Regions from separate parts of the Lentzea sp. HUAS TT2 genome, predicted to be linked through region 2. Evidence: riboswitches for the same ligand, from Rfam matches in the RefSeq annotation. Region 2 holds a riboswitch; each other region holds the start of a gene.
What was found. A riboswitch is a leader RNA that binds a small molecule or an ion and turns the genes downstream of it on or off. The one in region 2 is predicted to bind glycine.
Positions count from the first base shown of each region.

Region 1: another riboswitch for glycine. It lies ahead of gcvH (glycine cleavage system protein GcvH); the one in region 2 lies ahead of gcvT (glycine cleavage system aminomethyltransferase GcvT).
Region 3: another riboswitch for glycine. It lies ahead of gcvP (aminomethyl-transferring glycine dehydrogenase); the one in region 2 lies ahead of gcvT (glycine cleavage system aminomethyltransferase GcvT).

Region 1 covers NZ_CP196667.1:1,741,798-1,751,621, reverse strand. Annotated here, with positions in the region: gene ACSHWB_RS08535 (TetR/AcrR family transcriptional regulator) at 1-655, shown strand, start outside; gene ald (alanine dehydrogenase) at 711-1,823, opposite strand; glycine riboswitch at 2,047-2,139, shown strand; gene gcvH (glycine cleavage system protein GcvH) at 2,204-2,587, shown strand; gene ACSHWB_RS08520 (L-serine ammonia-lyase) at 2,632-3,996, shown strand; gene ACSHWB_RS08515 (hypothetical protein) at 3,983-4,603, opposite strand; gene ACSHWB_RS08510 (winged helix-turn-helix transcriptional regulator) at 4,635-4,988, opposite strand; gene ACSHWB_RS08505 (TVP38/TMEM64 family protein) at 6,428-7,078, opposite strand; gene ACSHWB_RS08500 (hypothetical protein) at 7,149-7,553, shown strand; gene ACSHWB_RS08495 (ABC1 kinase family protein) at 7,550-9,427, opposite strand; gene ACSHWB_RS08490 (glycosyl hydrolase family 95 catalytic domain-containing protein) at 9,679-9,824, shown strand, end outside.
Region 2 covers NZ_CP196667.1:812,896-822,719, forward strand. Annotated here, with positions in the region: gene ACSHWB_RS04140 (prolyl oligopeptidase family serine peptidase) at 1-1,187, opposite strand, end outside; gene ACSHWB_RS04145 (DUF1295 domain-containing protein) at 1,327-2,097, opposite strand; gene ACSHWB_RS04150 (class I SAM-dependent methyltransferase) at 2,094-3,320, opposite strand; gene ACSHWB_RS04155 (COG4315 family predicted lipoprotein) at 3,475-4,152, shown strand; gene glyA (serine hydroxymethyltransferase) at 4,320-5,585, opposite strand; gene gcvT (glycine cleavage system aminomethyltransferase GcvT) at 5,599-6,693, opposite strand; glycine riboswitch at 6,793-6,883, opposite strand; glycine riboswitch at 6,885-6,990, opposite strand; gene ACSHWB_RS04170 (DUF3817 domain-containing protein) at 7,036-7,338, opposite strand; gene ACSHWB_RS04175 (hypothetical protein) at 7,353-7,733, opposite strand; gene ACSHWB_RS04180 (transcriptional regulator) at 7,903-8,394, opposite strand; gene ACSHWB_RS04185 (hypothetical protein) at 8,559-8,738, opposite strand; gene ACSHWB_RS04190 (CaiB/BaiF CoA transferase family protein) at 9,076-9,824, opposite strand, start outside.
Region 3 covers NZ_CP196667.1:426,088-435,911, reverse strand. Annotated here, with positions in the region: gene ACSHWB_RS02215 (MerR family transcriptional regulator) at 1-2, shown strand, start outside; gene ACSHWB_RS02210 (bifunctional nuclease family protein) at 165-638, shown strand; gene ACSHWB_RS02205 (MerR family transcriptional regulator) at 943-1,509, shown strand; gene ACSHWB_RS02200 (Clp protease N-terminal domain-containing protein) at 1,597-2,568, shown strand; glycine riboswitch at 2,625-2,720, shown strand; glycine riboswitch at 2,724-2,819, shown strand; gene gcvP (aminomethyl-transferring glycine dehydrogenase) at 2,869-5,760, shown strand; gene ACSHWB_RS02190 (hypothetical protein) at 5,809-5,991, opposite strand; gene ACSHWB_RS02185 (class I SAM-dependent methyltransferase) at 6,004-6,609, opposite strand; gene ACSHWB_RS02180 (maleylpyruvate isomerase family mycothiol-dependent enzyme) at 6,621-7,280, opposite strand; gene ACSHWB_RS02175 (DUF3224 domain-containing protein) at 7,283-7,660, opposite strand; gene ACSHWB_RS02170 (helix-turn-helix transcriptional regulator) at 7,710-8,681, shown strand; gene ACSHWB_RS02165 (aldo/keto reductase) at 8,669-9,484, shown strand; gene ACSHWB_RS02160 (substrate-binding domain-containing protein) at 9,506-9,824, opposite strand, start outside.

The DNA of each region.
Region 1 (9,824 bases), 930 kb from region 2:
CAGGCCCAGCAGCGGTCAGCCCCTCGGCCTGAGCCGGGAGGCGATCGTCCGCAAGGCGCTGGAGATGCTGGACCGGGACGGCATGCAGAAGCTCTCCATGCGCAAGCTCGCGGCGGAACTGGGCGCGGCGCCCATGTCGCTGTACTGGCACGTGCCGACCAAGGACGCGCTGATCGAGCTCTGCCTGGACGAGATCTACGGCGAGTTCCCGCTGCCGGGCCCCGAGGACGACTGGGAGACGGCTGTGCGCGCGATGATGCACGCGATGCGTCATCTCGCGCACAAGCACCCGTGGTGGGTCCGGGGCATCGGCGAGTTCAACAGCATCGGCCCGAAGGCCGTGGCGATGAGCGACGCGATGTTCGAACCGATGACGAGGGCAGGTCTGTCGCTGCCCGCGGCGGCGCGGTCGATCTCGACGATCTCCAGTTTCGCCATCGGGTACGCGATCGCCGAGGTCAACTTCGTGGCGCGCGGCGGCATGGACTCGCCGCCGCCGGACCTGCCGAAGATCGCGGACCTGTACCGGGAGAAGCACCCGAACTACGTCAGGATGCTGGACGAACCGGAGCTGTGGTCGCTGGAGGGGCAGTTCGAGTTCGGCCTCGACTGCGTGATCGACGGCATCAAGGCGCGCGTCGAGGCCCTCAGATAGGCGAAACCCCCGCAGCGATTGACGCGTGCGGGGGCCTCATTCATTCAGTTGGCTTTCAGACCACGGACTCCAGCGGCGTGTGCAGCAGGCCGGTCGCCTCGGCCACCGGGCCGTTGGTCAGCAGACCGGCGTGCACGTTCAGGCCCAGGGCCAACGAACGGTCGTCCTTGAGCGCCTTCTCCCAGCCCTTGTCGGCCAGCGCGACCGCGTACGGCAGCGTCACGTTGGTCAGCGCGTAGGTCGAGGTGCGCGGGACGGCGCCCGGCATGTTCGCGACGCAGTAGAACACCGAGTTGTGGACCTCGTAGGTCGGCTCGGCGTGCGTGGTGGCGCGGGAGTCCTCGAAGCAACCGCCCTGGTCGATGGCGATGTCGACGAGTACCGAACCCGGCTTCATGTCCGCGACGAGCGCGTTCGACACGAGCTTCGGGGCCGCGGCACCGGGGACGAGCACGGCGCCGATGACCAGGTCGGCCTCGCGGACGGCCTGCTCGATGGCGAACGAGTTCGAGGCCAGCGTGCGCAGACGGCCCTGGAACTGGGCGTCGATCTGGCGCAGGCGGTCGACGTTGGTGTCGAGGATCTGCACGTCCGCGCCCATGCCGACGGCGATGGTGGCGGCGTTGACGCCGGCCACGCCACCGCCGATGACGACCACGCGGGCAGGGGCGACACCGGGGACGCCGCCGGGCAGCACGCCGCGGCCACCGGAGGGCTTCATCAACGAGTACGCGCCGACCTGCGGGGCCAGGCGGCCCGCGACCTCGGACATCGGGGCGAGCAGCGGCAGCGAGCGGTTCGGCAGCTGCACGGTCTCGTAGGCGATGGCCGTGGTGCCGGACGCGAGCAGCGCCTCGGTCAGCGGCTTGTCGGCGGCGAGGTGCAGGTACGTGAAGAGGGTCTGGCCGGCGCGGAGACGGGGGTACTCCTCGGCGATCGGCTCCTTGACCTTGAGAACCAGGTCACCTTCCGCCCACACGTCGTCGGCGGTCGGGAGGATCTTGGCGCCCGCGGCGAGGTACTCCTCGTCGGTGATCGCGGAACCGAGACCGGCGCCCTGCTCGACGTACACGTCGTGCCCGCGGCTGGTCAGTTCGTGCGCACCGGCAGGCGTGAGAGCGACGCGGTACTCGTGGTTCTTGATCTCGCGGGGAACTGCGATCCGCACGATGACTCCTCCGTTCGGTGGCCGACATCTCATAATGTGGGCCAGTCGCAAGGTCATGTCACTGTGCGGTTCGCACTATCCGGTACCCCTCTGGTTGTTCATCTAGGACAGAGCGACCTGAGCCTCGTTCGCGTTCGGGTCGACCGTCTCGCGTTGACACTCGGCGGGGGCGCACATAGCGTTCGCGCCGAGAACTGAACACCGGCCGCGGCGCGCAAGCGTCAGAACCCGAGTGGGAGAGACCTCGACGAACCGGTCGGGGCGCCGAAGGGGCAAGCTCCCGCACACTCTCAGGCAGCAAGACCGCTCGGGGTAGGCAACTCTGCACGGCGGAGGGGGCGCAAGTTTCCTGACCCGTCACAGCCAGAGGAGTCGTCGCCGTGGAGTTCCCCGAGAACCTGCTCTACACCGCCGAGCACGAGTGGGTCGACTGGACGCCGGGCACCCAGGACCCGCTGACCTGCGGAATCACCGAGTACGCCGCTGATGCGCTCGGTGACATCGTCTTCGTCCAGCTGCCCGACGTCGGTGCCAAGGTCGTCACCAACGCGGTCTGCGGCGAGCTGGAGTCCACCAAGTCCGTCAGCGACCTGTTCTCGCCCGTCACCGGTGAGGTGATCGAGGTCAACAGCGCCGTCGTGGACGACCCGGCGATCGTGAACAGCGACCCGTACGGCGCCGGCTGGCTGTTCAAGGTCCGCGTCGAGTCGGCCGAGAACCTGCTCACGGCGGCGAAGTACGCCGAACTCACGCAGAGCAGTTGATTCTGGGCATGACTGACCGCCCCACCACCACGAAGGACTGATCAGTGGCGATCAGCGTTTTCGACCTCTTCTCCGTCGGCATCGGACCGTCCAGCTCGCACACGGTCGGCCCGATGCGCGCGGCCGCGATGTTCGTCGAGAAGCTCGGCGCGCGTGTGTCCGAAGTGGACCGCGTGCACGTCGAGCTGTTCGGCTCACTGGGTGCGACCGGTCACGGTCACGGCAGCCCCAAGGCCGTGTTCCTGGGCCTCGAAGGCAACCACCCGGAGGAAGTCGATCCCACCGCCGCGGCCCACCGCGTCGAGGAGATCATCTCCGGCGGACGGCTCAAGCTCGGCGGTGCGCATGAGATCGGCTTCGTGCACGACCGCGACCTCGTCATGCACCGCCGCAAGTCACTCCCGTTGCACCCCAACGGGATGAGCTTCGAGGCGTTCGCCGGCGGCAAGCCGGTCGAGCACGCCGTCTACTACTCGATCGGCGGCGGTTTCGTCGTCGACGAGAACGCGTCGGGCACCGACCGCATCAAGCCGGACTCGACGCCGCTGGCACATCCGTTCCTGACCGGCGACGAGCTCCTCGCGCGGTGTCGCGAGACCGGCCTGTCGATCAGCGAGATCATGATGGCCAACGAGCTGTCGTGGCGCACGGAAGCCGAGGTCCGCCAAGGACTTCTGCACATCTGGCACGTCATGCAGGAATGCGTCGAACGCGGCTGCAACGAGCACGGCGTCCTGCCCGGCGGCCTGAAGGTCCGCCGGCGTGCCGCCGAGATGCGCAAGACGCTGGAGAAGGAGCACTTCGTCACCGACCCGTTGCGGGTCATGGACTGGGTGACCCTCTTCGCGCTGGCGGTCAACGAGGAGAACGCGGCGGGCGGCCGTGTCGTCACCGCACCGACCAACGGCGCGGCCGGCATCGTCCCGGCGGTCCTGCACTACTACACGAAGTTCGTGCCAGGGGCGTCCGACGACGGCGTGGTTCGCTTCCTCCTGACGGCAGGTGCGATCGGCGTGCTGTTCAAGGAGAACGCGTCCATCTCCGGCGCCGAGGTCGGCTGCCAGGGAGAGGTCGGCTCGGCCTGCTCGATGGCCGCCGGAGGTCTCGCCGAGGTGCTCGGCGGCACCCCCGAACAGGTCGAGAACGCCGCCGAGATCGCCATGGAGCACAACCTCGGCCTGACGTGCGACCCGATCGGCGGGCTGGTGCAGATCCCGTGCATCGAACGCAACGCGGTCGCGTCGATCAAGGCCATCACGGCCGTGCGCATGGCCTTGCGCGGCGACGGCTCGCACTTCGTCTCGCTGGACAAGGTCATCAAGACCATGCGGGACACCGGCAAGGACATGTCGGTGAAGTACAAGGAGACGGCTCGCGGCGGACTCGCCGTGAACGTCATCGAGTGCTGACGTCCGCCAGCATGTCGATCTGGTACACCGCCCACTGCGCGCTCTCGCCATCCACTTCGGACAGACGGGCGCGCAGTGAGGCGGTGAGCAGCCACTCCCGGATCGGGTCGCCGGGCTCCGGCCAGAGATCCCAACTGGCGGCGGACCGTCCGCTGCCGGCCAGCAAGTCGTAGGACCAGTCCCGGGCGAGCTCCGCGACGACCGCCGGGGGAAGGCCGTCGACGACGCGCAGCCACGGGCTCACGTCCTGATCCATCTGGGCCGCGGCCCAGATCAGCTCGGCGACCTCTAGCCTGCGCTCCTCGTTGCCGGCGGCGCGGACGACGGTCTCGGTGAGCAGCGATCGCAGCGCGATCTGCTCGTTCTCCGGCCAGCGGGACACCCCTGCCCACGTCAGGCCTTGGGTGAGCCAGCTCTCGGGGGTGTGGTCCAGCATGCCGACGATCCTGGGCGCGAAACGGCGCCAGGCGAGTTCGTACTCGTCCTGGTCGAAGTGGTCGTAGACCTCCCTCGCGAACTTCCGCAGGAGGTCGTCAGGAACCAGCGCCGGATCCCCGTCGAGCTGGTCCAGCTCGGCTTGGTTCCAGCAGCGCAAACAGCCGTTCATGCAGCCAGGTTAAGCAGCCGGGACAAGCGGATTACCGGGCGTCGTACGCCTTCTGCGCCTCGAGCACCTCAGGCATCCGGCCCTCCAGCAGGTGGATCAACGACAGCAGCCGCTCGGCCGTGTCGCGGCCCAGCGGCGTGAGGCTGTAGTCGACGCGCGGCGGGTTCGTGTTCTGGGCCTCGCGGTGCACGAGACCGTCCCGCTCCAGCGCCTGCAACGTCTGGGACAGCATCTTCTCGCTGACCCCGTCGACGCGGCGGCGCAGCTCGTTGAAGCGCAGCTGACCGTCGGCGAGCGCGGTCAGCGTCAGGCTGCCCCACCTGCCGGTGATGTGCTCCAGCGTGGGACGCGACGGGCACGCTTTCGCGAACACGTTGTAGTCCATGTCGGCATCATACCTGGTCAAAACGCTAACTGAAAGTAAGTGTGAGAGCTCTCCGCGTCAGGAGAGCTCCCACACCTCAGAACGGCCAGGTCGCGTTCTGACCTGCTTCGAGCAAGGGGATCGCCTTGAAGGTGGCGTCCGTCAGGCCGCCGAACTCGTGCCGGTCGCTGTGTCGATGGTGTGCGCGGCGTGCTGGTCGCCACCGAGGTTGATGCCGATCACTGACACCCTTGCCGGATTCGGCCATGAGCCGCGCGTAGACGAACTCGGCCGCGCCGCTACAGTCGGCCTTGCATTTCCGTTTGCGTAGCTGACGGCTACTTCTTCGAAATTAACCCGTCGTCGGCAATCCTGATCTCGGGAGCGCGCAACTTCACATGTACCCGGTGCGAGCGAATCCTGTCTTCGCGTCCATGCTGGCACGGGCTAGTGGCTTAAGACGCTTGTTGCCTTATGCCGTCGTGACCTCGGGCCACGTGTGAGGCTGTTCGCTCCCCTTCCGTCGAAGGTCTGAGCCTTGCCCTCTCCGCGCGTCGATCCACATCCATGTGAGCACTGTGGGACAACTACGCGTAACCCGCGCTTCTGTGGCAATGCCTGTCATCTCATCGGTACCCAGGTACAGCGATCGGCACGACTGCGCAAGCCCCGTCCAACGTGCCCTCAGTGCGGTGTCGGTGCCGTCGTTCGTGGTGCGAAGACTTGTAGCCGACCGTGTTCAGACGCAATGCGCCGTCGTCAGCCCGACCCATGCCGCCGATGTGGGTCATGTGAGCGGGTCGGGCGCCGTCGTGGAGGACCGTACTGCTCGTGGGCATGCTTCAACGAGGACCGGTACGAACGCACAGGCTCGTTTGCCAGATGGATCACAGCGTGGACCTCGGGTCAAGCCTCGGGGACGACCGAGGACGGAAAGCCCGACGACCGAGTGCGGCAAGCCCTCGTGTTCCTTCGCGGACAGCAGTGCGAGGAATGCGGGTGGGCCAAGATCAACCCGGTCAGCGGACGAGTGCCACTGCACGTCGATCACATCACAGGGGACCGAAAGAGGAACCGGCCGCACGAGGTGCGACTGCTTTGTCCCAACTGTCACTCGTTGACGACCAACTACCAGCACCTCAACAATCCCGATGTCGCACCAGTTCGCGTGCAACAAAGCCGGAGGTATCGAGAAACATGGCTAAGTCCAACTCCTGCGGCGTTTGTTCAGTCGTGATATCCCCGACTGTCACGGGCAACTTGTCAACCGCGACCAGGCGCGATGGCGGCTCTGACTTCGTGCGGTCGGATCAAGGGGAATTGGCCGCTCTGTCAACTGGGTTGCAGCCGCAAGAACGACCTGCGAGTCTCGGACTCGCAACCCATCCATTAGGAGTGGAAGCAGGCCTCTGCTGCGCACCGGGCGCTCATCAATACAACCACGCCGCGCAAGGGTTTTCCTAAGGCGCCGCCTTCACGAGCCGTCGCAGCATGTAGAACAGCCCGACCGTGAGCAGGAAACCCACGGCGCTGATCATCACGATCTGCTCGACGGTGTCGGCCTGCGATCCGGCGAACACGTAGGCGGCACAAATGGGGATGGTCCCGACGAGGGTGAACGACATGAAGGTCCGGAATGACACCCGTGACACCCCCGCGGACACCGACACCGTCTCCGCCATCATCGGGATACCGCGCGCCACGCCGAAGAACCAGGGCCCGAACTGACGGCCCCAGCGGCGCATTTCCGTGAGCTCCTCGATGGTCACCACCCGGCGCACCAACCACGGGCCCGCGAACCTCCCCAGGGCGTACCCTGCGGCAGAGGAACCCAGGGACCCGACGATCGCGAGTGCCAGCCCGATGGGCAGACCGAGTGCCGTTCCCGCCAGCACGATGAGCGGAGTCGACGGCACGGGCAGCAGCACGTCCACGACGAGCAGGGCGAAGATCGCCGCCGCCGCCCACAGCGGGTCGATGCCGCGCACCCACGTCACGACCCCTTCGAAGTCGATGAGGTCCAGCGCCTCGAACACGATCCAGCTCAGCAGCACGAAGCCGAGCACGACGGCCGGTATCCACTTCCACCGGACGCCCGTCTCATAACTCATCGGGTGATGGTCGCCCACGCCGATGCGCCGGACAATCCGCCAGTGGCGCAGGTTCCGCGAAGGGACACACATGAGTGACGATCTCGTGCCGTTTCTGGGGCACTGGGTGCTCGATCCGGCACGCTCCGCGTACACCGGTGGCACCCCTCCGCGAAGCGGCCACTACAACCTGAGGCTCGAGAACGACCGGCTGGTGGTCAGCATCGAGGGCGTGCTGGGCTCCGGCGACCCCATCCGGACCGGGTACACATTGGACCTGTGGCAGGACACACCGATGAGCGTCGGCCACGTCGACCGCGTGCGCACCGTCGTCGAGCCGCGACGGTTCTGCACGATCGCCTACGCGGGCGCGCAAGCGGTTGCGCGCGCCTGGCGGGTGCTCGGTCACCTCAACGAGATGACGGTCGTCCAGTCGGCACCGGACCAGTTCGGAGTGTGGCGCGACGACGTGTCGGTGTATCGGAGGCAGTTCTAGGAACGCGGCCTGAGCACCGTGACGACGACGCGAAGACCGAGCAGGACCGCGATGATCAGCAGGTTGTAGCCGAGCACCTGGTGCAGCCCGACGTCCGCCGAGATCCGCGGGCCGCCGGTCGAGCCGAGCAGCAGCACCGCCATCACGCCGGCGGTCGCGCCGAGCGCGGTCAGCATCACCTGGTGCAGCAGGCCGGTGATGAACGACCTGTCGCGTTCGTCCGCGAACAGCCTCATCGACATGCTCAGCCGGCCCTGCTCCATCGCCCCGGTGATCCGGTCGATCCGCCGCGGGAGGCGGCGCAGCATCGGCAGCACGGCCTGCAGCTCCTCGGCCATGGTCCGCTGCACCGACTCGGGCGTGAGGCGTTCGGAGATCTGCTCGGCGGCGAACGACCGCGACTCCACGACGATGTTGAAGCCCGGCGCGAGCACCGCCAGCGTGCCCTCCAGCGTCGCCAGGGCCCGGAACACGGCCGCGATCTCCGGCGGGACGGCGAGGCCGAACCGCGACACGATCAGGAACAGGTCGCCGAACATCTCCACGTCCGGCCGCATGCCCGCACCGAGGTGCCGGGCCATGAACTGCCCGAGCGCGCGCTCCAGCCGTTGCTCGTCGATGTCCTCCGGCCGTGAGGTCAGTTCCAGCAACGCGTCCGTCAGGCCCGCGGGATCACCGCGGTCGATGGCGAGCAGCAGCCGTTGCAACGCCGAGCGCAGCGCGGAGTCGATCCGGCCGACCGAGCCGAAGTCGAGCAGACCGAGGCGTCCGTCGGCCAGCAGCATGACGTTGCCGGGGTGCGGATCGGCGTGGAAGACGCCGTCCAGCATCACCTGGCGCAGCACGAACCGCAGGAGCGTGCGCGCGAGCCCCTCGTTCTCCGTGGCGCCGCGCAACGGCACCCCGTCGAGCCGGTCCATCACGAGCACGCGAGACGTCGACAGGTGGACGTGGGGCAGGCCGACGGACGAGTCCGACGCCGCCGCCACGGCCGTGATGTTGCGCGCCTCGATCTTGAAGTCGAGCTCCTCGCGCAGCGCCGCCGCGAACCCGGCCGCCAGGTCCCGGATCCCGAGCGCCGCGCCCCACCGCGTGCGCTGCAGCTTCTCGGCCAGGCGCGTGACGATGTCCAGGTCGCCCTCCGCCGTCGCACGGACGTCCGGGCGCTGGACCTTCACGACGACCTCGGCGCCGGACTTCAGCACGGCCCGGTGCACCTGCGCGATCGACGCCGCTGCCAGGGGTTCCGGATCGACCTCCTGGAACGCGTCGAGCCCGACCTCGGCGTCGAGCACCGCGCGCACCTGGTCCCACTTCGCCGGCGGCACCTTGTCCTGCAGCAGGCTCAGCTCGTCGACGAAGTCCTGCGGCAACAGGTCGGCGCGCGTCGACAGCACCTGCCCGAGCTTCACGAACGTCACGCCGGCGTCCTGCAACGCGAGCCGCAGCGACCGCGAGAGCCCCGTCGAGGTCCGCTCACGGCCGCGCAGGTAGGGCCCCAGGCCGTGCCGGACCGCGATCGCGGTGATCCGCGAGTACCGCCGGGTCCGTGCGATGCGGCGGCGCAGCATGCCCCACCACTCGGTGGGCGGCGGGATCGAGCCGGTCGGCACGATGATCTCCGCGAACGCCAGCAGCCCGATGACCACCAGGATCGACAGCCCCAGCTGCACGGTGACCAGCGCGGCGGACGGCTCAGTGCCGGCCTCGCCGTAGACGCTCGTCGCGATCGACATCGCGAGCAGGCACATCAGCGCGGTGCGGACCAGGCCGACGCGCAGGCCGAGAATTCGCCGCGCTGCCAGGGCCATGCCCATGACCAGCAGCAGGAAGGTGATCGGGAAGCCGATCGTGTAGACGAGGAAGTCCCCCATGATCGCAGCCTATGCACCGCTCTTGACTCAAGCAGACCGGTCGCGAAAGATCCGATGAATCGCCGCCAGCGTGGACCTGACCGCACAGTGAAGTGAGGTGTCCGGCAGTGGTCGAGCTCAACCGGCGTACGGTGATCGGAGGCGCATTAGCAGGGGTGGCGGGTAGTGCGCTGCTCTCTGGGAGTGCGTTCGGAAGTGATGGGTTCAGCTGGCAGGACTTCCTCGGGTCATCCGATCTCATCTGGAAGAAAATGCCCGCGACGTGGTTCGAGGGCCCGTTCCTCGGCAACGGCTACCTCGGCTCCGGCATCTACGCCGAGCCGGGCGCGAACGCGGTCAGGTTCAACGTCCAGCACTCCCAGGTGCAGGACCACCGGCCGGAGTTCGGGGCGCTGTT
Region 2 (9,824 bases):
CCCCGAACCGCGGAGTGCACACCGTCCTCAGTGGACAGTTTCCTGGTGTCGGCGCCGACGTCGTAGACGTGCACCTGCGTCGGGTCCTCCGCGGAGGCCGAGACGAGGATCGAGCCATCGGCGATGTCGAGAACCCGGCGCACCTGCAGGCCGGACGTCAGGACGTCGTCGCCCACCTGGAGCGCGTACTCGTCGCCCTGCCCCACGATCCGCACGAGGCGGCCGTCCGGCGTCCACGCCGGGGCACCGTCCGTGACCTCGAGCCACGTCGGGTCGGTCTCGACCGCGAGCTCGGTGACGGATCCGGTGTCGGGGGCGAGCGTGTAGATCCGGCGGGTGCGCTGGTCGCGGTCCTGCGTCGTGACCAGCGGGGCGCCGCCGGACGACCAGTGCACGTCGTTGAGGTAGTCGAACTCGATCAGCACCGGGACGAAGGTGCCGTCGAGCGACACCACGTGCAGCGACACCGAGGCGTTGGTCGTGCCCGCCGACGGGTAGGCGATCTCGGTGGCCGCCGTGCCGGGGTTGGCCGGGTCGGCGATGTACCAGCGCTGCACCTCGGCGTTGTTGACCCGCGCGGCGATGAGACGCTTGCCGTTCGGCTCCCACCAGTAACCGCGGTAGCGCGACATCTCCTCGGCCGCGATGAACTCGGCGAGGCCGAACGTCACGTCCTCGCCGTCAGGAACGGCGACCGCGTAGTCCTCACCCGAGTCCAGCTCGACCACCCGCAACGTGCCGCGCGTGACGTACGCCACGCGCTGCCCGGTCGGGTCGACCCGAGGGTCGATGACCCCGCCTTGCGTCGGCAGCTCCCTCACGACGCCACTCGTCAGGTCAGCCACGAACAGCCGGCCGGACAGGGCGAACGAGGCCACCGAGGCGTCCCGGGAGAGCGCGTACCCGACCAGTCCCGCGCCGGACTCACGCGTGCGCTCGCGGCGCGCCTTCTCCTCGGCGGGCAGGTCCTCCGGATCGGACAACAGCGCCGCCGGGTCGGCGACCAGCCGCTCTTCGCCGGTCGCGGTGGTCAGTTCCCAGAGCCCGTTCGCACGGCTTGTGGCCGTGGCCGGGCGCAGGAAGAAGACACGTGCGCCGTCGGCTGACACCGCGAAGGTCCTCGGTGCGCCGACGGTGAACCGCTGGGTGCGCGCCTGTTGGCGCGGGAAGGAGATGTCGTTGCCCACGCCCCACACTAACCCGCGCGCGAGGAGCGCGCGGGTGCCTGCGAGGTGCACTGCTTCGCACGTCACAGGCACCGCGACGCGAACAGCCCCGCCGGATCGCAGGCTTCTCGGCGTGTTCGCGGACCCGTGCGAACGCCGCCTAGCCCACCTTGCTCTTCGGCGGCAACGGAATGAACCCGCTGGTCCGCCGCACGTACTCGGCGTACCCGGGCCGGCGCGACACGATGTCCTTCTCCAGCAACGGTTTGCCGCTGCCCTTGGCGAGCAGCCAGGTCATGACCACCGGCCCGACGATCGTGAGCGCGGCAAGCCACGAGTGCAGCGCGAACAGGTACAGGCCCCACCACACGACGGAGTCGCCGAAGTAGTTCGGATGCCTTGTGTAGCGCCACAAGCCGCGGTCCATCACAGCGCCCTTGTTCGCCGGGTCCGCGCGGAACCGGGAGAGCTGCCAGTCACCAATGGCCTCGAAGGCGAAGCCGACCATCCACACGCCAGTGCCGATCCAATCCAGCACTCCGAACGGGGCCGAAAGGTGCTGCGCGGCCTGGACGGGGAGCGAGACGATCCACATCAGCACGGCCTGCAGGAGGTAGACGCGGTACATCCGCAGGCGCGGGTTTCCCTTGGCGCGCTTGAGGATGTCCTGGTAGCGCGGGTCCTCGTCCTTGCCCCTGTTGCGCGAGTGGATGTGCACGCCCAGGCGTACGCCCCACACCACGGTGAGCGCGGTGACCACCCACTGCCGGGTCGGTTCGCCGTCCGCCAACAGCAGCGTGATCACGGCGATCACGGCGAAACCCGGGCCCCAGACCGAGTCGATCAGGTCGTAGCGCTTGCGGGAGTCCGCGTACAGGAACAGTCCGCTGAGCAGCAGCAGAACAGCCAGGAGGCTGATCAGGAAGCTCATCGGGCCACCAGCTCACGACGGACGCGAGGCATGCCGCTGCGCCCCGCCTCGCTCCTGCGCACCGCGAGGATCTGGTCCACGCCCATCCTGCCCTCCTCGAACGTCAGCGCGCCTCCGGCGAGGTACAGCCGCCAGACGCGCGCCTGGCCCTCGCCGACCAGCGCGACGACCTCGTCCCACCGCTCTTCGAGAGTCTCTGCCCATGCCCGCACGGTCCAAACGTAGTGCTCGCGCAACGCGTGCACGTCACGGATCTCCAGGCCGGCGGCTTCGAGGAAGCCGGTGGTGGCACTGACCGGTCGCATGTGCATGTCCGGCGCGACGTACGACTCGATGAACGCCCCGCCGCCCGGTGCGTTGTGGCCGCGCGACATCTGTTGCAGCAGCAGGCGTCCCTCCGGCTTGAGCAACCGGTGCAGCGTCGCGGCGTACTCCGGGTAGTTGCTCTCACCGACGTGTTCGCCCATCTCGATGGTGGAGATCGCGTCGAACGGCGCGTCGCGCACCTCGCGGTAGTCCTGCAGCCGCACCTCGACGCGATCGGTCAGGCCCTCGGCCTCGATGCGGCCGAGGATGTGCGCGCGCTGCTGCGCGGAGATCGTCACGCCGGTCGCGTGCACGCCGTAGTGCTTCGCGGCGTGGATGATCATCGAACCCCAGCCGCAGCCGACGTCGAGCAGGCGCATGCCCGGTCGCAGGTCGAGCTTGCGGCACACGAGGTCCAGCTTGTTGTGCTGCGCCTGCGCGAGCGGCTCGTCCTCGGCCGTGAAGTACGCGCACGAGTAGGCCATGCTCGGGTCGAGCACGAGCTGGTAGAACGCGTTGCTCAGATCGTAGTGGTGCGAAATGGCATCACGGTCGCGGCTCTTGGTGTGCAACGCACCCCGCAGCCGTGCCTCCTCCTTCGGCGCGTCCGGGTTGCGGCCGAGCACCTTCAGTTGCAACGCGAGCTTCGCGACCTCCGAGATCCGAGGCCGGCGGGTTACTCCCCGCCGCACGAGCCCCCAGATCTGGGAGAGCCCCTCGGCGAGATCACCCTCCACGTCGAGCTCCCCGCTCACGTACGCGCGCGCGAGCCCCAGTTCGTTCGGGCTCCAGACGAGCCTCCGCAACGCGTCGCGGGAGCGGATCACGAGCACCGTGCCGTCCTGCGGCCCGGCGACGCTTCCGTCCCAGGCTCGAAATCCGATCGGCAACGGCGCACCCAGCACCCGTTCGGCCATTCCCGCCAGCTGACCAGCGACGACCACCCTGCACCTCCTGCGTGACCTGACTCCGCCAGACGTTCGAGACGGAAGGAGGTTCGGTTCGTTTCTGAACCGAGACGCAACCCGGGCCGTATGGCCTCGATAGAGCGAACGGATGGACGAGGAGGACATGAGTGTGATCCGACGTAACCGCATTGCCATCGGGCTCGCCGCGGGACTGGCAGTTGTGCTGGGTCTGGGTGTCTGGAGCGCCACTGGCAGTGGCACGAACTCCAAGCCGGTGGCACAAACCGAAACCGATCTGGGCGTCCTCGGTGACTACGGCGACGTGGGTCAGCCCCCGGTGCTCCAGGAGCCTGCGCAAGCCCCCGAAACCCCTGCCCAGCAGCAGGCCCCGGTAGTCCCGGCCGCGCAGCCCCCTGCGGCGCAGCCCCCAGCAGCAGCCCCGGTCAGCACGTTGAGGCTGGTCGGCAAGAGCGTGGACAAGATGGGCCAGGTCGTCCAGGACGGCGATGGCCGCACCCTTTACCGCTTCGACAAGGACGTCCCGAAGCCGGAAGGCAAGTCCAACTGCAACGACCAGTGCGCCGTGACGTGGCCCCCGATGCTCGCGGAGACGATCCCTCAGCTGGAGGGCGTCGACTCGAAGCTGGTCTCGCTGATCACCCGCGCTGACGGCAAGAAGCAGGTCGCCATCGACGGTTGGGCCCTGTACACGTACTCGAAGGACCCGGCGCCGGGCAAGTGGGCCGGCCAGGGCATCGGCAACACGTGGTTCGTGATCCAGCCCAACGGCAAGCGCAACGTCGAGTGCCTCCCGCCTGGTGTGACGGTTCCGGCTGCGTAACCCCAAAGCATCCCGATAGGACGGTCCTTCTGAGACACACGACACCCTGACACGGTGAGACCCCGGCCCTGGGGAAGGGGCCGGGGTTCCCGTCGTTTCGCTCCCAGGGTCACCAAAGCCGAAGGGGCGCCACCAGATCTCCGGTGGCGCCCCTTCGGTCTGTCGGATCAGAGCGTGGAGTACAGCGGGTGCTTGGCCGCCAGCACCTCGACGCGCGCACGCAGCTCGTCGATCGCCGCGCCCGGCTTCAGGGCCTCCGCGATCACGTCGGCGACCTCGATGAAGTCCACCTCGCCGAACCCGCGGGTGGCCAGCGCCGGCGTGCCGATCCGCAGACCGGACGTCACCATCGGCGGACGCGGGTCGTTCGGGACGGCGTTGCGGTTGACCGTGATGCCGATCTGGTGCAGCACGTCCTCGGCCTGCTTGCCGTCGAGCTCGGAGTTCACCAGGTCGACGAGGACCAGGTGCACGTCCGTGCCGCCGGTGAGCACCTTCACGCCGGCCGCGGCGACGTCCGCCTGCGACAGACGCTCCGCCAGGATCCGCGACCCCTCGAGCGTGCGGCGCTGGCGGTCGGCGAACTCCGGCGAGGCGGCGTGCTTGAACGCCACGGCCTTGGCCGCGATCACGTGCTCCAGCGGGCCGCCCTGCTGGCCGGGGAACACCGCCGAGTTGATCTTCTTGGCGATGTCGGCGTCGTTCGACAGGATCACGCCGCCACGGGGACCACCGAGGGTCTTGTGGGTCGTGGTCGTCGTGACGTGCGCGTGCGGCACGGGCGACGGGTGCAGGTCGGCGGCGACGAGGCCGGCGAAGTGCGCCATGTCGACCATCAGGTAGGCGTCGACCGAGTCCGCGATGCGGCGGAACTCGGCGAAGTCCAGCTGGCGCGGGTAGGCGGACCAACCGGCCACGATCAGCTTCGGGCGGTGCTCGGTCGCGAGGCGCTCGACCTCGGCCATGTCGACGCGGCCATCGGAGTCCGCGACGTGGTACGGCACGACGTTGTAGAGCTTGCCGGAGAAGTTGATGCGCATGCCGTGCGTCAGGTGGCCGCCGTGCGCGAGGTCCAGGCCCAGGATCGTGTCGCCGGGCTGGAGCAGCGCGAACATCGCGGCCGCGTTGGCCTGCGCGCCCGAGTGCGGCTGGACGTTCGCGAAGCCGGCGCCGAAGAGCGACTTGATGCGCTCGATGGCGAGGCGCTCGACGACGTCCACGTGCTCGCAGCCGCCGTAGTAGCGACGGCCGGGGTAGCCCTCGGCGTACTTGTTCGTGAGGACGGAACCCTGGGCCTGCAGCACCGACACGGGCGTGAAGTTCTCCGAGGCGATCATCTCGAGAGTGCCCTGCTGGCGCGCCAACTCGGCCGCAACGGCTTCGGCGACCTCGGGGTCGTACTCCGCGAGGGAAGCGTTGAACTGGTCGGACATCTGGAGAATCTCCCTACTTGGCGCGCTTGTAGAACGGAAGTGCGACGACCTCGACGGCCTGCTTCTTGCCGCGGACGTCCACCAGCAGTGGGGTGCCGGGCTCAGAGCTGGCACGGGTCACGTAGGCCATGGCGACGGAGTAGCCGAGGGTCGGGGACAGCGCGCCCGACGTCACCTCGCCCACGACCTCGTCGCCGTTGAGCACCGCGTAACCGTGACGCGGTGCGCGGCGCTCGGGGGTCTTCAGTCCGACCAGGACCGAGTCCACACCGGACTCCGACACCTTGGTCAGCGCTTCGCGGCCCACGAAGTCGCCGGGCTTGTCGAGCTTCACGACGCGGCCCAGGTTCGCGTTGTACGGCGTCAACGACGTCGTGAGCTCGTTGCCGTACAAGGGCATCCCGGCTTCGAGACGCAGCGTGTCGCGGCAGCCGAGACCGCACGGCTTGAGCTCGTGCGCCTCACCGGCGGACAGCAGCGCCGCCCAGACGGCCGGCGCGTCGGCGGGCGCGACGAACAGCTCGAAGCCCTCCTCGCCGGTGTAGCCGGTACGGGCGAGCAGCGCGTCGACGCCGGCGACCGTGGACGGGTACGAGGCGTAGTACTTGACCGTCGCCAGGTCCGTCTCGGTCAGGCCGGACAGGATCTCGACGGACTTCGGGCCCTGGATCGCGATCAACGCGTAGTCGGTCGAGGAGTCGGTGACGACGGTGTCGAATCCGGCGGCGCGCTCGACCAGCGCGTCAGCCACGACGGCGGCGTTCGAGGCGTTCGCGACGACCATGAACTCCTCCTCGCCCAGGCGGTACACGATCAGGTCGTCGATCACGCCGCCGTCGGCCTGGGTGATCATCGTGTAGCGGGCCTTGCCGACGGCCAGCGCGGAGATGTGGCCGACCAGCGCGTAGTCGAGGGCCTCGCCGGCCTGCGGACCGGTCAGCACGATCTCACCCATGTGCGTGAGGTCGAACAGGCCCGCGGTCGTGCGCACGGCGTGGTGCTCCGCGAGCTCTGACGAGTAGCGCAGCGGCATCCGCCAGCCCGCGAAGTCGGTGAACATCGCGCCGAGCTGCTCGTGCTCGGCGTTCAGAGGCGTGAGGCGGGACATCAGAACGCTCCTCCAGGGTGCGCCGAAGAGCCGGACGCGGCCGGCTGAGGCATCAGAAGAATGACACGGTCCATCGGAGACTCCTCACTAGAGCGAGCCTCCCCCTCTGTCATGAGCCTGAGAGCTTCGCCGCGCGGAGCGCGACTTGCACCGTGGGCGAGGCCGCTGATGGGCCTGCTTTCCAGAGTTGCCTTCGTCGCGCGGTACCTGTGCCTGAGAGATTCCGGGGAGGGATTGCTCCTTCGGCGCCCACCCGGGATGAACGAACTCCCGAGGGGTCTCTTCCGCGCGACATCGACGGCCGTGTTCAGTTGTCAGCCCCAGACGCTAGCAGGCCAAACGTCACAGCGGGACGCCCTGCGCAGTCTTCTCGACCACCTTGCGCTCCGCCCAGAAGGACAGGAACGGGACGGTGCCGGCGAGCAGCACCAGCAGGGTGCCCTTGATCGACCAGCGGAGCTTGAGCGCCAGGTCGACGGAAATCACCAGGTAGATGGCGTAGAGGAAGCCGTGGATCGGGCCGACGACCTTCATCGCGCCGCCCATGTCCGCGGCGTACTTGAGCACCATCGCCACGACCAGGAGCAGCAGGAAGACTCCGACCACGTAAGCCATGACCCTGAACCGGGTCAACGCACCCTTCATCTGCCCGCCTTCGCTCAACGACCGTCCCGCGCGTTGAGGTTCGCGAGCATGCGGTTGTAGGCCGCGAGCTCCGCGTCTTCTTCGTCGTCGAGGTACTCGACAGGCGCGGGTTTGACGGCGTCAACGGTAGCCACTGGGCGTGGAGCAGCCGCAACCGGCTCCGGTGCGAGTTCCTCGTCACGGCGCTGGCGTGCCAAACGACGGAACCGCCACACCATGAAGAGGGGGAAGAGGCCGAAGAGCGGCCACTGGAGCACGTACCCGAGGTTCTGGAACGTGCCGCTGGCGGACTCGAAGCGCTGCCACTGCCACCAGGCGAGTCCGCAACAGGCGACCAGCGCCGCCACACAGGCGAACGCGATCAGCACACGTTGGGGAGTAAAGAGGCCGCGCACGACCTCAACACTACTTGGGTGAGGCCTCCTGACGGAGGCCACCCCGTGGGGGATCCGGGGGCTCGCCCCCGGCTGGGGCGTGGGGGCTTGGCCCCCACAAGACACGCGAAGCGATCGAGGTGAGCGCATTCCGCGAACATGGGGGCCCCAATCGTGGAGCCCCGGTCCACTACGCCACGCCGTCCCGGCGCTGCCTCTGCAGACGAGCAACGCACCAAGCCGCGGCGGAGCCACGACGAAGGTGCTGGAGAACCGTCATCGGTCCCAGGCGCCTCCCGAGATCGGCAGGAGACAGACCCGCCGCGCGGTAGTCGAGCGCGCGCTGGTCCAACGGGCTGATGCCCGCGTCCCACCACTGCTCGGCCTCGGCGACGTCGCCCACCAGCTGCCAGTAGCTCGCCGCGGCGGCGAGCAGTGCCTCGGGTGCCTCCGGCGCCCGCTTGCGCATCGCGGCCACGTAGGCCGGATCCGCCGAGTCGACCTTGACCAAGCCACGCGACCCGCTCCTGCCTCCCCGCTGCACGGGGATGCCTGGCGCCGAGGGGGGAGCCTCCGCGAGCCACGCGTTCTTGATCCGGTTCACCTCCTGCATCTCTGCGTCATCAGACCGTTCAGCCGCCCACTGCTGCAACAGCTCGTGGACCCCGGAGTCCTCGACCATATGTGCCTCCTCGTCGGTCGGGGATCGGCCATTGCAGCGGAAGGTATTCGGTAGGTCTGACAATCGCCAGACCCTGAATCCCCAGAACACCCGTTACCAGTGCGTGATTGGCCTCATTCCACCCATCCGGCTCAACGCAGACGGCCGAAGATCACCCACCGTCACTAGCTGAGCGGGGTGGCCGTGCCGAAGAGGCTCCTGATGAAGGTGATGATCGACTCCGCGCCCTGACGCAGCCAGCCGAGGACCTGCTGCACCGCCGAAGCGGACTGCTCGGGCTGGGTGATCAGGAGGAACAGCACCAGCGCGACGCCCGCCAGCACTAGCACCTTCTTGAGGTTCACAGGTACCTCTCCGTCCGTGTGGTTCACCGGTCAGGCGGCGGACCGCCCGTGTCACCCGTCATGGTCCCTCATTCACCCTTGCGATGAACAACGACCACGCCCAAGTCGTGCCAGGATCCACCAGCCACGCACGCCTGCGTGACGGCCAACGTCACCCGAATGGCGGCTAAAGAGGGGCGTCAACAGCGCCGATGTCCTGGGCACGAGGTGAACACGGACACCCTCGCATCCCACAGCTTGGAAGAGAGACAGTTGCACCGGGCCTCACCCGGATGCCGAAGTCCCCCCATCACGCACTGTCACGCTCTCGTGGCGTTATTAATGCGCACCCGAACATTCATCCAATTACTCCAGACCGCCGCAGTTCCATAATCCTGTCGGCCGCCACACCCATGTCGGCAAGCACTTCATCGGTGTTCGTTCCGGTCGGAACAGGAGCCGTGGGAACCGTGGCGGGAGTGCGGTCGAAGCGAGGCGCCGGCGCCGGGTGCGGCGAGCCCGACACGTCCACGAAAGTGTCGCGTGCGGCGTTGTACGGGTGATGTGCCGCCTCGGCGGGGGTCAGCACCGGGGCCAGGCAGGCGTCCGTGTCCCGCGCGAGGTCCGCCCACTCGTCCCGCGGCCGGGTCTTCACCGCCGCCGCGATGCGTTCCCGCAGCTCAGGCCAGTTCGCCGGATCGTTGCGCGAGGGCGCGTCCTCCAGGCCCAGCACGCGCACCAGGTCGGCGTAGAACCTCTCCTCCAGCGCGCCGATGGCCACGTACCGCCCGTCCGCTGCCTCGTAGACGTCGTAGAACGGCACTCCACCGTCGAGCATGTTCTCGCCGCGCCCGCCCGACCACATGCCCGCGGACCGCATCCCGTGCAGGAACGTCGTCAGCAACGCCGCCCCGTCGACCATCGCGGTGTCCACGACCTGGCCACGCCCGGAGCGCTCCCGTTCATACAGTGCGGCGAGCACGCCGAGGGCCAGCAGCAGCCCTCCCCCGCCGAAGTCGCCCAGGAGGTTGATCGGGAACGACGGCGGCCCGCCGGCCCGTCCCAGCGGCTCCAGCGCGCCCGCTACGGCGATGTAGTTGATGTCGT
Region 3 (9,824 bases), 390 kb from region 2:
GAGACGGCCGTGGCGGATCTTCAGGCGGGTGCAGTCTTGATCACGATCTGCCCGCAACGATTGAGCACACGGCCCGCTTGGCGGGTAGCGTCGGACATGTACGCCGGGGGATGCTCGGGTGTGAACCGGGTCGTCCCCGAACGAACAGAGGGAGGCGAGGCCCGATGAGCGAAATGCGCGTCGTCGGCGTGCGGGTGGAGCTGCCCCAGAACCAGCCGATCCTTCTTCTTCGCGAAACCGAGGGCGAGCGGTACCTGCCGATCTGGATCGGCAGTGTCGAGGCCACGGCGATCGCACTGGAGCAGCAGGGCGTGCGCCCGGCTCGTCCGCTCACCCATGATCTCCTCAAGGACATCATCGGGGCGCTGGGACGCAACCTCGAACAGGTTCGGATCACCGACCTGCAGGAGGGCACCTTCTTCGCGGAGCTCGTGTTCGACGGCGACGTGCGGGTCTCCGCGCGGCCTTCTGACTCGGTGGCGCTGGCGTTGCGGGTGGGCGTGCCGATCCACGCGGAGGAGTCCGTGCTGGCCGAGGCGGGCCTCATCATCCCGGACGAGCAGGAGGACGAGGTGGAGAAGTTCCGCGAGTTCCTCGACTCGATCTCCCCCGAAGACTTCAGGGGCGCCGACACCTAGATTTCAGGTGTGTCGCACTCCGTCTTGTATGGACCGTGAGGCAGTTCGTTTGGACGTCCCTCGATCGGACTACTTACGGTCGTTATGACCGCTAAACGATCACTAAACGTCACCTGAACGTCCCAGTTCGGGTGACGGTATGACTCTCCACTTGAGGTTGAGGGTCGCAACTCCCCGCGCGTCGCGTTGACCTGCCCTCGGACCGGTCTTACCGTCGAACTCGAGTGGACGTCGCTGCTTCACGAGAGTGGACGCAGCGGCTTGACGGTCATGAGTTTCGTGGCCGTTCCGAGGGGAGGCAGGCGTGGTCGAGGAAGCGCCCTTGAGGGCCGAATCCGGGCTGCAGGGTGAACTGTTCCCGGACTCCTCGCTGCCGGACGAGCTGGTCGGTTACCGAGGGCCCGCGGCGTGCCAGATCGCGGGCATCACGTACCGGCAGCTCGACTACTGGGCAAGGACCGGGCTGGTCGCGCCGACGATAAGGATGGCGCACGGCTCCGGGAGCCAGCGGTTGTACTCCTTCAAGGACATCCTGGTGCTCAAGGTCGTGAAGCGGCTGCTGGACACCGGTGTCTCGTTGCAGAACATCCGCGTGGCGGTCGACCACCTGCGCCGCCGCGGCGTGCAGGACCTGGCGCGCATCACGCTCTTCTCCGACGGCACGACGGTCTACGAGTGCACCTCGCCCGAAGAGGTCGTCGATCTGCTGCAGGGCGGTCAGGGCGTGTTCGGCATCGCGGTGAGCGGTGCGATGCGGGAGATCTCCGGCACGATCCACGAGTTCCCCGCAGAACGCGCGGACGGTGTCGAGATCGCGCCGATGACCGAGGACGAGCTGACCCGCCGGCGTCGCGAGCGCGCCACCGGCTGACCGGCCCGATGATCGTGGCCGACCGGCGGTCCTCCATGGCCGGTCGGCAGCAGCGCAGGCAGCCCGCTGCTCCCTAGCGTTGCCGGTATGACGCACACCGCCTCCTATCAGGTCGTGAAGGTGCTGGAAGCGGCGACGCAGCGCGCTCTCCGGCTGGAGTTCGGCTTCCTCGGCACCGAGAACCTGCTGATCTCGCTGATCGACACCATCGGACCCGGCCGCAAGCTCGGCGTGAAGTCGCTGCGGGCACAGGCGATGGCGCGGGGGCCGGAGCACTGGGCCGACGACGACGGTGGCGTCGTTCCCGAGGCTCATCCGGACGTCACGGCGTTGGTGAACATCGCCTGCGACCGCTTGGTCCTCGAGACCGTGCCACCCGTCAGCCGCGCGCTGGAGGAGTGTCTGCTCGCGGCGATCGCCCTGGCCGGCGACGGCGTGCTGACCACGACCCACCTCTCCCTCGCGTTGCTGGGGCAGCGATCCGGGCGTGCCGCCGACCTGTTCCTGTTGCGCGGCGTGGACGTCGAGGCGACGGCCGCCGCGGTGCGCGCCGATGCCGCGCGGCCCCACGCGGAGGTCGAGGAGGCGCCCGCCGTGCGGTTGCTGCGCAAGGCGGGGGCGTTGGAGGGGGAGTCCGGCGGCGGGTACGTGCGCTGGCTGGTGCGCTGGGTCGCGCGCGGTCAGGGGCTGGGCGGGCCAGTGCTGACCGTCGTGCGCAACGAGGCAGGACGACTGGCCGCGGCCGCGCGGCGGGACGTCTCGTCGCGGGACCTGGTGGCGGCGGTGCTGACGGTCGACCACCAGCTGACGGCGGCGGGCCGGAGGCTGAAGCCGGAGTTCGAGTCGGGTGGCGCGGCGGCGTTGCGCGCGGCGGGGGTGGACCCGGCCGCGTTGCCCGTCAGCGGTGGCGCGGTGGAGCGTGCGATGGAACGGGCGAAGCTCGTCGCGGCACGGCGCGGAGACGCCGTCGTGGGCACCACGCACCTGCTCGTGGCGGTGCGCGACGACCCGGCGGACCCCGTCGCGGGGGCGTTGAGCGGTCTCGGTGCTGAGATGTAGGTCGCGTCCCTAGGGACTAGGTGGGCTGCCTGCGGGTATTCTTCTCGGGTAGTCGCTGAACTCAGGCGGGAGAGACCGGGTTTCGAGCCCGGCGCCGAAGGAGCAAGTCCCTCCCCGGGAACCTCTCAGGCAACCAGGACCGCTGAGCGAGACGCCTCTGGAAAGTGGATCCCCCGGGATCCCGCCGACGGTGAAAGCCCACTCTGTTGTGGGTGAACCTCTCAGGCGCCCGACATCGGGTACGGACAGAGCGGGGAGGGCACAGGACCCGTGTGCCCGCAGCCACCCCGGAGGCGTTTGATGACGCAGGACCGCATTCCGCTCGCCGCTCTCGAGCACGGCACCCCGTTCGCCGACCGCCACGTCGGTCCGCGCCCCGCCGAACTCGCGCGCATCCTCGACGTCATCGGCGTCGGGTCGCTCGAGGAGCTGGCTCAGCACGCGGTGCCTTCGTCCATTCACGAGCGCGACCTCGTGCTGGACCTGCCCGCCCCGGCCACCGAGACCGAGGCGCTCGCGGAGCTGCGCGAGCTCGCGTCCCAGAACCGCCCGATGACGCAGATGATCGGCCTGGGCTACTACGACACCGTGACGCCGGGCGTGATCCTGCGCAACGTGCTGGAGTCGCCCGCCTGGTACACCGCGTACACGCCGTACCAGCCGGAGATCTCGCAGGGCCGTCTTGAAGCGCTGCTGAACTTCCAGACGATGGTCGGCGACCTGACGGGCCTGCCGGTCGCGAACGCGTCCATGCTGGACGAGTCGACCGCCGCCGCCGAGGCGATGACGCTGGTGCGCCGCGCGGGCAAGTCCAAGTCGAACAAGTTCGTCATCGACTCCGACACGCTGCCGCAGACGCTGGCCGTCATCGAGACGCGCGCCGAGCCGCTGGGCATCGAGATCGTCGTCGCCGACCTGTCGCAGGGCATCGAGGGTCTCGGCCTCGGCGGTGACTTCTTCGGCGTGCTGCTGTCCTACCCCGGCGCCTCCGGTGTCGTGCGCGACCAGGCCGCGTTGATCGAGGAGATCCACGCCGCCGGTGCACAGGCCGTCGTCGTCGCCGATCTTCTTTCTCTGACGCTGCTGCGCGCTCCCGGTGAGATCGGCGCGGACGTCGTCGTCGGCACCACGCAGCGCTTCGGCGTGCCGATCGGCTTCGGTGGCCCGCACGCCGGGTACATGGCCGTCCGGTCCGGTCTGGAGCGTCAGCTGCCCGGCCGTCTCGTCGGTGTCTCCGTCGACTCCGACGGCTCGCTGGCCTACCGCCTCGCGCTGCAGACGCGCGAGCAGCACATCCGCCGCGAGAAGGCCACGTCGAACATCTGCACCGCGCAGGTGCTGCTGGCCGTGATCGCGTCCATGTACGCCGTCTACCACGGTCCCGAGGGCCTGCGGTCGATCGCGACCCGCGTGCACCGCCTGGCCACCGTGCTCGCCACGGGCCTGTGCGAGGCCGGTCTCGAGGTCGTGCACGGCGAGTTCTTCGACACCGTCCAGGTGCGGGTCGAGGGGCAGGCCGCCGCTGTCGTCGCGAAGGCGCGCGAGGCCGGCATCAACCTCCGCAAGGTCGACGACGACGTCGTCGCAATCGCTTGCGACGAGAAGACCACGCGCGCGCACATCGTCGCGGTGTGGGAGGCGTTCGGCGTCACCGGGTCCGATGTGGACGCGATCGACGGCGACACCGCCGACGCCATCCCGGCCGACCTGCGCCGCACCTCGGACTACCTGACCCACCCGGTCTTCCACGCGCACCGCTCCGAGACCGCGCTGCTGCGCTACCTGCGCGCATTGTCGGACAAGGACGTCGCGCTGGACCGCAGCATGATCCCGCTCGGCTCCTGCACGATGAAGCTGAACGCCACCGCGGAGATGGAGTCCATCACGTGGCCGGAGTTCTCGACGCTGCACCCGTTCGCGCCCGTCGAGGACGCCGCCGGTCTGCTGAAGATCGTCTCGGACCTGGAGGCCTGGCTCGCCGAGGTCACCGGCTACGACGCGGTGTCGTTGCAGCCCAACGCCGGTTCGCAGGGTGAGTTCGCCGGCCTGCTGGCGATCCGCGCCTACCACCGCGCGAACGGCAACGCCGACCGCGACGTCTGCCTGATCCCGTCGTCCGCGCACGGCACCAACGCCGCGTCCGCCGTCATGGCCGGCATGCGCGTCGTCGTCGTGAAGTGCGACGACAAGGGCAACATCGACATGGGCCACCTGCGTTCCACGGTCGCCGAGCACGCCGACGACCTCGCCGCGATCATGATCACCTACCCGTCGACCCACGGCGTGTACGAGGACACCGTCCGCGAGGTCTGCGGCCTGGTCCACGACGCTGGCGGCCAGGTGTACGTCGACGGCGCGAACCTCAACGCGCTCATTGGCCTGGCCCGCTACGGCAAGTTCGGCTCGGACGTCTCGCACCTGAACCTGCACAAGACGTTCTGCATCCCGCACGGCGGCGGTGGCCCCGGCGTCGGCCCGATCGGCGTGAAGTCCCACCTCGCCCCGTTCCTGCCGAACCACCCGCTGCAGCCGACCGCCGGCCCCGCCACGGGCGTCGGCCCGATCAGCGCTGCCCCGTGGGGTTCCGCGTCGATCCTGCCGATCTCGTGGGCGTACGTGCGCATGATGGGCGGCGACGGCCTGCGCCGCGCGACCCTGACCGCCGTGGCCGCCGCGAACTACGTGGCCCGCCGCCTGGACGAGCACTACCCGGTCCTCTACACCGGCGAGGGCGGCTTCGTGGCCCACGAGTGCATCCTCGACCTGCGCCCGATCACCAAGGCCACCGGCGTGACGGTGGACGACGTGGCCAAGCGCCTCGCGGACTACGGCCTGCACGCCCCGACGATGTCGTTCCCTGTCGCCGGCACCCTGATGGTCGAGCCGACCGAGTCCGAGGACCTGGCCGAGATCGACAGGTTCATCGACGCGATGATCGCCATCAAGGGCGAGATCGACAAGGTCGGCGCCGGCGAGTGGTCCGTCGAGGACAACCCGCTGCGCAACGCCCCGCACACCGCGGCCTGCGTGACCGTGGGCGAGTGGAACCACCCGTACACCCGCGAGGAGGCCGTGTTCCCGGCCGGTACAGGTGCTCCGAAGATCTGGCCGCCGGTCCGCCGCATCGACGGCGCGAAGGGCGACCGCAACCTGGTCTGCTCTTGCCCGCCGCTCTCGGCGTACAGCAGCTGATCTGAGGTCGTGAGGGGAAACGGGCGCACTCGGGGGTGCGCCCGTTTTTCATGCCCCGACGGGACAGGCGTCGTCGCCGCAGTTCTCGTCGGCGCTGATGCCCGGCTTGTTCAGGTCGTGCTCGAACGCGAAGTGGAAGCAGTCGGGGTGCATCCGCTCGAACAGCTCGAAGTCTTCCTTCTCCAGCTCCACCGGCTCGCCACAACGCTGGCACGTCTGTTCATCTGACACGGCCGAATGGTCTCACCCGCGCCGTGCGAACACGACCGCACCGTCCTCGCCGAGCAGCCACTGCGCCTCGACGGTGAACCCGGCCTCCCGCAGCCACGCCGCGACCCGCTCGGGCTTTCGCAGGTGGACGTGCACGCGCATCGGATGCCCGCCGTAGCCCTGCGTCTTCAACCGCGACTCGTCGCCGACGTGGAAACCGAGCTGCAGCAACCCGTCCGGCCGCAGCGCATCCCGGAAGTGCCCGAACACCACGGGCACCAGCTCGTCCGGCACGTGGATCAACGACCACCAGGCGATGATCCCGCCGACCTGGTCTGGGAGCGGTTCGGTCATCGACCCCACCTCGAACCGCAGCCCTGGGTGGTTCCGCCGGGCCAGCGCGATCATCGCGGGGGAGAGGTCGATCCCGAACGCGTCCACGCCGAGCCCGTCCAGCAGCGCCGTGATGGCGCCGGGTCCGCAGCCGACGTCCGCGACGGGACCGCGCACCTCCTCCGCGAACAGCCGCAGCGCCGCCCGCAGGTGCGGCAGGCCGTCCAGGAGGTCGCGCGTCTGCTCGGCATAGCTGATCGCGACCGTGTCGTAGGAGTCGCGGGTGTCGGTGAGCCAGTCGTCCACGCCGAGGGAAGTTACTCCTCGAACGGCTCCGGCCGGTGCCGTCCGAACAAGGCCAGCGAGGAGATCCAGACGTCCGGGTCGCCGTCCCAGTCCAGCGCCTTGATCTGGTCGGCAGAGCGCCGCCCGCCGATGGCCCGCAGCAGCTCGAACGACGTCGTCCGCAGCGTCCCGGCCGGCTCGCCGTGCCCGAGCACGCGGTCCCCGTGCTCCAGCGTGATCCGCAACGCCGGCACGTCGTTCTCCCGCATCCGCTGGTCGAGCTGCTGCAACGGCCGCACCAGTGCCGAGCGCACCTCGGCGCCGTCCCGATCGCCCGCGATCCCCAGTGCCGCGCGGAGATCGTGCTCGTGCGCGATCACCTCGGACACGAGGATCGGCCCCATCGGCGTGTCGAACAACGGCTGGGCCAGCGCGAGGTTCGCGTCCCACTCGGCGAACGCGTCCGCCAGGGAGTTGTCGCGGCGGTCGCGCACCTGCCGTTCGCCCCACTCGCCCGACTCGACGCCGTCGAACCGGCGGTCCACGAAGTCCCGCAGACCGCCGGCGAGGTGCGCCACCACGTCCTTGACCGACCAGCCGGGCGTCGCCGCCACCGGTGTCTGCGGATCACGTCCCTCGACGAGCGTGGTGATCCGGTGCTTGGCCGCGTCGTAGACGGGGGCGTTGGTCATGGTCAGACCTCGTACTCCAGGGTGTATGTGCCGCTGCCATCCTCCGCCCAGTCCACCGTCACCGCACCTCGCGCGTCGAGGTACTTCCCGGTGCCGTCGACGACCTCGATGACGGCCTCCACAGAGGACCGGTACGCGCCGACGTGCCGCAGCACCAGCGTGCCTTCGTCGGCCACGATCTCCTCCAGCGCGGTAGTCCACGCCACGTCGTCGCCGTAGTACATGAGGTACCGGCAGTTCCCGACGCCGCTGACGTCGCCCGCGTACGCGAACTGGACGTGCGCCTCGGTGAGCTTGCGTCCTTCGACGTCCTTGTACGACCGGCCGTCCCAGGTCTTCTCGTCCCAGCTCTTCACTTCGATGGTTCCGGTTGCCTTCATGGGGACCACTCTGCTGGCAATTCCTGACAGATCGTGTCAGGTTTGGCAGATGAAATCCGGCAGACTCCTCCAGGTCCTCCTGCTCCTGCAGTCCAGGGGCCGGATGACGGCGGACGAGCTGGCGTCCGAGCTGGAGGTCTCGCCGCGCACGATCTACCGCGACGTCGAGGCGCTGTCCGCGTCCGGCATCCCGATCTACGCCGACCGCGGCCCGGCGGGCGGTTACCAGCTCGTCGACGGCTACCGCACCCGGCTGACCGGCCTCACCACCGACGAGGCGCAGTCGTTGTTCCTCGCCGGCCTCCCCGGACCCGCCGAAGCGCTGGGGCTGGGGGAGTTCGCGGCCGCGGCCCAGCTCAAGCTCCTCGCCGCGCTCCCGACCGAGCTGCGCAGCAAGGCCGAGCAGATCCGCCAGCGCTTCCACCTCGACACCCCGACGTGGTTCCGCGGCGACGAACCCACCGAGCACCTCGCCACGATCGCCGACGCCGTGTGGGAGCAGCGCCGCGTGCGGATGACCTACCAGCGCTGGGGCGACCAGACCGTCGAGCGCGAGGTCGACCCGTACGGGCTCGTGCTGAAGGCGGGCACCTGGTACTTCGTCGGCAGCGGCCGCACCTACCGGGTCTCCCGCGTGCTCGCGCTCCAGGTCACGCCCGAGTCGTTCGACCGTCCCGGCGACTTCGACCTCGCGCGGTTCTGGGCCGAGTGGTCGCTGGAGTTCGAGGCCCGCATGTACGGCGAGCGGGTGATGGTCCGCATGACGCGTGCCGGACTGGACAAGACCCAGTACCTGCTCAGCGGCTACCAGGCGCGCGTCGTTCGAGACGCCGCACCCGAGCCGGGCCAGGAGTTCGGCTTCCCCACGGAGTCGAACCGGCACGCTGTGGCTGACCTGCTCAAATTCGGCGCGGACGTGGAAGTGCTGGCACCAAACGAGGTCAGACACGAACTCGTCGAGACAATCAAGGCGATGCACGACGTCTACAACGATGCGAAGCTACCCGCATGGTTCCGCTGATCTCGTTGAACAACGGAGTACGGATCCCGCAACTCGGCTTCGGCGTCTACCAGGTGCCGGAGCAGCAGGTGGCCGGTGCGGTCACGACCGCCATCGAGGCCGGCTACCGCAGCATCGACACCGCTGCCGCCTACGGAAACGAGTCGGGCGTCGGCGACGCGATCGCCGACGTCCCCGACCTGTTCATCACGACCAAGCTGTGGAACGCCGACCAGGGCCACGACTCCACGCTGCGCGCCTTCGACGAGAGCATGCGCCGCCTGCGCCGCGACGTGCTCGACCTCTACCTCATCCACTGGCCCACCCCGAAACGCGACCTTTATGCGGACACGTGGCGCGCGTTGGAACGGCTCTACGCCGACGGCCGCGTGCGCGCGATCGGCGTCTCGAACTTCCACACGCGACACCTGCAGCGCCTGTTCGACGAGTTCCCGACCACGCCGGCGGTGAACCAGATCGAGCTGCATCCGTTGCTGCAACAGGAAGAGATGCGCAAGGTGCACGTGACGCACCGCATCGTCACCGAGGCGTGGTCACCGCTCGCGCAGGGCGGCGCGTTGCTGCGCGAACCCGACATCGCGGGCCTAGCCGAGAAGTACGACAAGACGCCGGCCCAGATCGTGCTGCGCTGGCACGTCCAGCTGGGCAACGTCGTGATCCCGAAGTCCGTCACGCCCTACCGGATCAAGGAGAACATCGACATCTTCGACTTCGAGCTGGCCCAGGACGACATGCTCGTGATCACCGAACTGGACAACGGCACGCGCACCGGCCCGGACCCGGACCGCTTCAACGCCGCCTGACCGACGAGCCGCGCGCCTCGGTCAGGCCTTCGTCGACAGCACCTGACCGAGCGCCGCCTCCACCCCGTCCACGCTCTCCACCACCGACACCGACCCACCGGTCGTCTGCGCGATGTCCGTCAGCGCCGCCTTGTCCACGTCACCGCCGATCGCGATGAAGCTGACCGGCAGATCCGTCCCGTGCAGCTGCGACTTCAGCGCCGCCAGGTCGATCCCGCCGTCGGAGGTGCCGTCGGTGATCACCACGACCCGGTTGACCCGCCCGGCCACGAACCCGTCGTGTGCCGTCTCGTAGCAGGCCGCCAGCGCGCTGTAGAGCTGCGAACCCTCCGCGGTCTTG